One region of the Plantactinospora sp. B24E8 genome, then DNA from elsewhere that is predicted to be linked to it. Evidence: riboswitches for the same ligand, from Rfam matches in the RefSeq annotation. Region 1 holds a riboswitch; the other holds the start of a gene.

Region 1 (3,859 bases):
GCACGTACTCGGCGAGCTCCGCGGCGCCGACCGGGTTCGCCCTGAACGGCGTACCGTGCAACGGCGCCGAGCCGACCACGCCGCCGACAGGCACACCCACGCCCCCACCGACCGTGACCCCACCACCGACCACGCCACCACCGACCACCCCGCCGCCGACCACCCCGCCGCCGACGACACCACCACCGACCACCCCGCCGCCGACGACCGGCTGCGGCGCCGCCGTGCTCTGTGACGGTTTCGAGAACCAGACGGGTACGACACCGTCGGGCGACTGGAGCCTGAACTATCCCGACTGTCAGGGCGGCGGCACCGCCTCGATCGACGGCACGACCGCGCACCAGGGCAGCCGGTCGGTACGGATCAGCGGTACCGCCGGCTACTGCAACCACGTCTTCGTCCGGTCCAACCGGGACCTGAGCGGCGCCGGACAAGTCCGGTACGCCCGGTTCTGGGTCCGGCACACCACCGCACTGCCGACCCAGCACGTGACGTTCCTGGCCATGCGCGACGCCAACGACGGCAACCGTGACCTGCGGATGGGCGGCCAGAACGGCGCCCTGCAGTGGAACCGCGCCTCCGACGACGCCACGCTGCCCGAGCAGAGTCCGAACGGCGTAGCGCTCAGCCTGCCGCTGCCGGTCAACCGGTGGACCTGCGTCGAGTTCCTGGTCGACGGCACCCAGGGCCGGCTGCAGACCTGGGTCGACGGTACGGCGGTGACCGGCCTGACCGCGGACGGCACGCCCACCCACGACATCGACGGGCAGTGGCACAACCGGGCCAACTGGCGGCCGAACCTGACCGATCTGCGGCTCGGTTGGGAGAGCTACGGCGAGGGTGCCGACACGCTCTGGTTCGACGACGTGGCGCTCGGCTCGGCCCGGATCGGCTGCTGACCGACCGGGCAACCTCGTCGTATTCCGGCGCCTGCGCTCTGGCGCCCGCGAAAACGACCCGCCGGCACTGCCCAGGGGTGGCGGGCGGTGCCGGCGGGTGGTTTCGTGGACGTGCGGTCGTCAGTTCATGGACAGGTGTACGTGGTTGGTGTGGTCACTCGACGGGTCACCACCCCCGTTGTAGGCCCGCCAACCACTGCTCGGCAGCCAGATCTGTTTGAACCAGATCACGTACAGCACCCCGAGCCGGTCGGCGTTGCGGACGAAGTACGCCGCCAGGTTGTTGCCGTACGTCCGGTCGCCCCCGGTGGCGACGCCGCCGAATCCGTTCTTCTGGGCGGCGAAGTCGCACGCCCGGCCCTTCGGATGCTCGCCGCTGCCACCACTGCGGTAGCAGGAGACGTACCGGGTGAAGCCGGCCGCTTTGGCCTGGTTGAGCGCGTGCAGGGTGCGTGGTGTGATGCACCCGTCGGCCGGCGTCGGGTCGTCGACGCTGCACGACTCCGGCGGCCAGGAGCCGTCGGAGTTGCGGGGCGCCGGCCGCGCCGAGGCGGAGTTGCCACCGCTGACCCCCGAACCGGGCCCGCCGCTGTTCGCCGCGGCGAGCGCCCGCTCGGCCTGCTTCTTGCGGGTCTCCATCACCTCGACCTGTTTGCGCTGCTCGCGCACCTCCCGGTCGAGTTCGGCCTTGGCCTCGACCTCGGCGTCGAGGGTCGCCCGCAGGTCGCGCAGGGCGCGGTTCTCGTTGGCGGCCACCTTGTCCAGTGCGGCGGCCCGGTCCAGCAGGCTGGCCGGGGAACCGCTGCTGAGCAGGGCGGACACCTGGCCGAGTCGGCCTGTCCGGTACGCCATGCCGGCCATCTCGGCGACCTGCTGGCTGCGGGCCGTCACCTCGGTCCGCAGTCTGCCGAGCTGCTCGTTCAGCTCCTTCTGCCGCTTGACCGAGCGGTCCAGTTTGGCCTTGGCGTCGACGTACCCCTTGCTTGCCTTCTCGAGCTGGTCGCGGAGGTCGTCGCTGCCCCCCTCGTCGATGTCACCGGGTGCGTAACCGAGTGGGGCGGGGGCCGCGGTGGCGGGGGAGCCGCCGAGCGTCACGACGAGTGCGCCCAGGGCGACCAGCGCGGTCATGACGACGGCCAGTCGGGCGGCCGATCGGCGGCCGGATCCCGGAACCGCCCGGTTGGCCGGGCGGGTGGTGCTGCTGGCGGATGCCAGGAACGGCATGACAGTGTCCTTCCGTCAGTCGCCGACCGGGTTAGCTGACGGGTTCGGGACGGAAGATCCCTACCGCTGGCGCGGATGCACCCCTGGTACCTGGTTCCCCGGCTCGCGCATGGCGATTAGGCGGCGGTCTCCACGGTCCGGTGGGTACTCCTCCGGCGGAGGCCGGGGCTGAGCCTACCGGCAGTTGCTGTCGGGTGACACATGCCGTTGCCGAAGTGGTCGCCCCGATTGTGCGGTTTCTGGGTGAACTAATCGGACATACTCGGCCGATTGTCGGACCAGATTTAAGGTCCCGCTAACTACTCCCGGTAGGCGTGTCGCGCGCCATGGCGTGGTACCCGGAGGGCCGCACCACCGGGCGCCGGGCCAGCAGCGTTCACCAGTCGGTGGGCCCGCAGGCGCCGGGCGCGGTGCGGGGCTCCACCTGCAGCGTGGCGTGTGAGATGTGAAAGTCCTCGTCCAGCGCCGCGTGGGCGGCGGCGAGCACGCTGGCGACCTCCGCCCCCGCGTCCAGGGTCAGGTGGGCGGAGGCGACCTCCATCCCCGAGGTGAGCGTCCACACGTGCAGATCGTGGACGTCGCAGACCCCGGGCACGGCCGCCAGCCGGGCCCGCACCGCCGCGACGTCGAGGTGTTCGGGAGCGGCCTGGACCAGGATGCGGACCGCCGTACGGCCGAGTCGCCAGGTGCGGGGCAGGATGAAGAGCCCGACCGCCAGCGCCACGATCGGGTCGGCCCACCGCCAGCCGGTGGTGATGATCAGCACTGCGGCGACGATCACGCCCGCCGAGTTGAGCAGGTCGGCAAGCACCTCCAGGTACGCGCCCCGCAGGTTGATGCTCTCCCGCGCCCCGGCCCGCAACAGGCCGAACGCGGCGAGGTTGGCCAGCAGGCCGAGTACCGCCACCGCCAGCATCGGACCGGCCGCGACCTCGGGCGGGTCGCCGAACCGGCGTACCGCCTCGACCAGGACGTAGAGCGCGACGCCGGCGAGCAGGACCGCGTTGGCGAGCGCGGCCAGCACCTCCAGGCGGTAGAGCCCGAAGGTCCGTTGCGGGTCGGCCGCCGCCCGGCCGGCCGCGGTGATCGCGGCCAGTGCCATCCCGATCCCGAGTACGTCGGTGAACATGTGTCCGGCGTCGGAGAGCAGCGCGAGCGACCCGGTCAGCAGCGCGGTCGCCGCCTCGATCGCCATCAGCACGGCGAGCAGTGCGAAGGCGGCCCACAGCCGCCCCCGGTGCCGCTGCGCCGCGCGGGTCAGCGCACCGCCGTGGTCATGTCCTGCTCCCACGTCCACACCTTCCCCGCTGTGCCCGGCATGATCTGACATATGCTGACATTGCGATATGTCTGGCTGGCCGGCCAGGCCGTGGACGCCGGCTCGACCGGTGCCCGGCGGCGGCGAGGCCGGCGGGTGTCAGAAGGGGACCACCCTCACCGCCGGGTGGCGTGCCGGGCGGACGGCAGGCTGGCCAGGATCGCCGCCGCGCCGGCGAGGGCGACGCAGAGGGCGAGCTGACCGACCGGGACGACCGGCCGGCCGTGCCCGTACGCGTTGATCAGCCCGAGCGCCGCCGCCCAGCCGAGGGCGACCCCGAGGACGAGCCCGGCCAGCGCGCCGACCGCGGTGATCAGCGACGCCTCGACCAGCAGCAGGGCGGTCAGCTGCCGGCGGGCCAGGCCGAGCGCCCGGAGCAGGGCCGACTCGTGTCGACGCTCGAAGACCGACAGCGCGA
Region 2 (3,859 bases), on a different contig from region 1:
TTCTCCATCGCGGCGGCGAAGAAGCACGACGTACTCCTGATCGACGAGGCGCTCGCCACCGGTGACGCCCGGTTCCGGCGTCGCAGCGAGCAGCGGGTCCGGGAGCTGCGGGCCGAGGCCGGCACGGTCTTCCTGGTGAGCCACGCCATCGCCTCGATCCGGGACACCTGCGAGCGGTCGATCTGGTTGGAGTCCGGGCTGATCCGGGCGGACGGCCCGACCGACGAGGTCGTCGCCGAGTACGAGAAGTTCATGAACCGGTCGTAGTGCCGGCGGGAAGCGGACACGGGCGTCGTCGGGGACCGGCGGCGCCCGTGCCATGATCTGGCCCGTGACGACCATCCGAGCCAGCCACGACCGGGACGAACTCGCCGCGCTGCTGGGCCGCGATCCCCACCTGCACGCGTACGAACTCGGCGACCTCGACGACTTCTACTGGCCGTACACCACCTGGTACCGGTACGGCGAGCAGGTGGCGCTGCTCTACCACGGCGGTGGCGAGCCCACCCTGCTGGCGTTGGACCACTCCCCCGAGGATCTGGCCGAACTGCTGACCGCGGTGGTCCCGCTCCTGCCCCGTACCTTCTACGCCCACCTGTCGCCGGGCGGGGAGGCGGTGCTGGCGGAGCACTTCACGACGCGGGCGTACGGGCCACACCTGAAGATGGCGCTCACCGACCCCGGCCGGCTGGACCGGGTCGCCCCGGCCGGCGAACTGCTGACCACCGCCGACCTGCCGGAGATGACGGCGCTCTACCGGGCCGCGTACCCGGGCAACTGGTTCGACGAGCGGATGGTCCAGACCGGCCAGTACGTCGGCATCCGGCGCGACGGCGAGCTGCTGGCGGTGGCCGGGGTGCACGTCTGGTCACCGGTGTACAAGGTCAGCGCGCTCGGCAACGTGACCACCCATCCGGCGGCCCGGGGACAGGGCCTGGCCACCTCGGCGGTGGCCGCGCTCTGCCGGCGGCTGCTCGACACGGTCCGCTGGGTGACCCTGAACGTCCGGGCGGACAACACCGCCGCGATCGCCCTCTACCGACGTCTCGGTTTCACCCCGGTCGCCGAGTACGGCGAGTTTCGGTTCGACCCGACGCCGGCCTGACCACCACCGGCCGGGCCGACGGGCGCCGGCTACCGACCTTGACCGCCGGGCCGACGCTGGCCCTGACCGCCGGACCGGCGGCCCCGGAAAGCCGACACCCCGCCCGGTGGATGTTCACCGGGCGGGGTGTCGCCGGCGGCGGGGAGGGATGCCACGCCGGCGGGCGGGATGTCGGCGGTCCGGGGGCTCAGGCGGAGTAACCCCGGGTGGCGATCCAGTTCGCCAGGTTGATGGTGGTCATCCAGTAGGTGCTGTCCGAGCCGGGGATCGCCGGGTCAGCGATCTTGACGGTACGACCGTTGTCGCGGTAGCCGACCACGGTCAGGTAGTGCCCGCCTGGGTAGCTGTGCCCCATGCCGGCCGTGTCGACGGCCGACCCGGCGATGTTCGCCACCACCGCGTACCCGTTGCTGACCGCGTGCACGACGTCGGCCTGCAGCTGGTCCATCTGGGCGGGCGTCGCGGACTGGCCGGAGATCGCCGTGGTCCGGTAGAAGTCGGTCCCGATGACGCTGTTCAGGACCCGGGTGGTGTCCTCGGCCGAGTTCGTGCCGCTGGTCGTGGTGCCCAGCCGGCTCGCCACGGTGTCCTGGCTCGGCGACAGGTCGCGGGCGGTCAGGGCGATCCGGGTGGCGGCCGGGCCGCAGTAGTAGTAGGTCGTCTGGGCCTGGAAGTTGTAGTCCAGCGTCTTCGCCGCCGGCGCCGCGGGTGGCTCCGCCTTGACCGCCTTCTTCGCCTCGCCGGTCGGGCTCGCACCACCGGTCGCCGACGTGCTCGGGCTCGCCGTGTCGCCGCCGGCCGGAGTCGCCTGGTCCGTGGTGGCCGGGGTGATCGGCTGGACCGCCGCGCCGGCCTGACCACCGGCCGGGACGGAGCCGAGTTCCGCGACGGCGACGGTGGCGGCTCCGGTCGGGGCCGGCGCGTCCTGTGACGCGAGGACGACACCGCTGGTCGCGGCGGCGGCGAGGACCGCCGCCGTGGCGAGCGCGAACCGGTTCCGTCGACCGGACACGGCGGTTCGGAGTCGCTGGTTTATGGCGTGCTTCACAATTATCCTCCAGGGGGAAATGCGCATCGTCACCCATTCGGAAATGAATGGCGGTACGACGTTTCCGTCCGCTGTCGAGAATGCGACGCTATGCCGCGCGGACGGCGCGGAAATCATTCATCCATTAATTCGACACGGCATGGGCCGGCGCGGACGCGGAGGAAATGGCCGACCGGCACCGGAGGGACCGGCTCGGTTCCTGTTCGGGCCGGCAGGGCCGGGCCGATGTTCCGCGCAGCCGCCCGCGTCGGGGCGCTACCGGATCAGGAACCGTCGAGGCTCGGCGCCGGAACTACCGCCCCGGCCGGCTGAAGCGGGTCGGAGGCGCGGACCCGGGGTCCGGACGCGGTGCGGTACGGAAACTGGGGGGACGGGCCACGGCCCGGGTGGTGCGGCACGAACACGTACTCCTTCCTGCGCCGCCTACCGGGTTAGCTGACGGATTCGGGCGGGAAGGCCGCCCTACCGCGGGCCATGGCTCGCGGATTCACCCCAGATAACTGTGGGTCCCCGGCTCGTTCTGAACGACTCGGCGGGTCTGCTCCGGTGTCACCCGATGGCGACTTGACGGCCGGACCAGACGGGCCGACACTACTGGCCGCTCTCCGCCATTGCCAAGCCCTCCCAGCTGGCAAAACAGTGACCAGGACCGCGATTTGGCCGGGCCGGGACCGCCTCAGCGGAGGGCCGGGCGGTCGGCGGGATAAAGCAGCATGATCATGTACGGGTACGGTATGACGGAAATAGCCCGGTTAGCGGGTGCCCAGACGCCCGCAGGTCGGTGCGCCAGGTCGGTCGGTGGCACAGGGACCCCAGGAGGCACAGGTCGATGACAACGGTGCACGAAGCGACGTACGACCTGCTCCGGTCCCTCGGCCTGACAACGGTCTTCGGCAACCCCGGATCGACGGAGGAACCGTTCCTGAAGAACTTCCCCGCCGACTTCCGCTACGTGCTGGCCCTGCAGGAGGCGTCGGCGGTGGCGATGGCGGACGGCTACGCGCAGGCGAGCGGACGGCCGGTCCACGTCAACCTGCACACCGCGCCCGGCACCGGAAACGGAATGGGGAGCCTCGTCACCGCCTGGCACAACCGGACACCGATGATCGTCACCGCCGGACAACAGACCCGTACGATGAATCTGTTCGAGCCGATGCTGACGAATGTGCGGCCGACACAATTACCGGAACCGTACGTGAAATGGAGTCACGAGCCGCTGCGCGCGCAGGACGTACCGGAGGCGTTCATGCGGGCACACGCCACCGCCGTACAACCGCCGGCCGGGCCGGTCTACCTCTCCCTGCCGCTCGACGACTGGGACGAGCCCGCCGACGGTGTCCCGGTGGCCCGCCGGGTGAGCACCCGGGTGGCACCCGATCCGGCGATGCTCGACCGGTTCGCCGAGGTGTTGGCGCAGTCCCGGAACCCGATGCTGGTGATCGGCCCCGGCATCGACCGGGCCGGCGGCTGGGCCGAGGCGGTCGCGCTCGCCGAACAGATGCGGGCGCCGGTCTGGCAGCCGCCGTTCGCCGACCGGGTCGGCTTTCCGCAGGACCACCCGCAGTTCCAGGGACTGCTGCCGCCGGCGATCGGCCCGCTCGCCGAGAAGCTGGTCGGACACGACTGTGTGCTGGTGGTCGGCGCGGCGGTCTTCCGCTACTACCCGTACGTCCCCGGCGAGTACGGCTACCTCCCGCCCGGCACCC

The links. Region 1 has a riboswitch for cyclic di-AMP ahead of ABGB21_RS11495 (hypothetical protein). Riboswitches for the same ligand answer to the same signal wherever they lie in the genome.
Region 2: it holds a riboswitch for cyclic di-AMP, as region 1 does, so the genes downstream of both, ABGB21_RS05175 (C39 family peptidase) here and ABGB21_RS11495 (hypothetical protein) in region 1, are expected to answer to the same signal.

What each region holds. Positions count from the first base shown of each region.
Region 1 is NZ_JBDPMH010000005.1:304,387-308,245, reverse strand. Features, by position in the region: gene ABGB21_RS11500 (cellulose-binding domain-containing protein) at 1-899, shown strand, start outside; gene ABGB21_RS11495 (hypothetical protein) at 1,020-2,027, opposite strand; cyclic di-AMP (ydaO/yuaA leader) riboswitch at 2,128-2,256, opposite strand; gene ABGB21_RS11490 (cation diffusion facilitator family transporter) at 2,500-3,414, opposite strand; gene ABGB21_RS11485 (FtsX-like permease family protein) at 3,558-3,859, opposite strand, start outside.
Region 2 is NZ_JBDPMH010000002.1:297,339-301,197, reverse strand. Features, by position in the region: gene ABGB21_RS05185 (ABC transporter ATP-binding protein) at 1-267, shown strand, start outside; gene ABGB21_RS05180 (GNAT family N-acetyltransferase) at 332-1,105, shown strand; gene ABGB21_RS05175 (C39 family peptidase) at 1,293-2,153, opposite strand; cyclic di-AMP (ydaO/yuaA leader) riboswitch at 2,559-2,698, opposite strand; gene mdlC (benzoylformate decarboxylase) at 2,983-3,859, shown strand, end outside.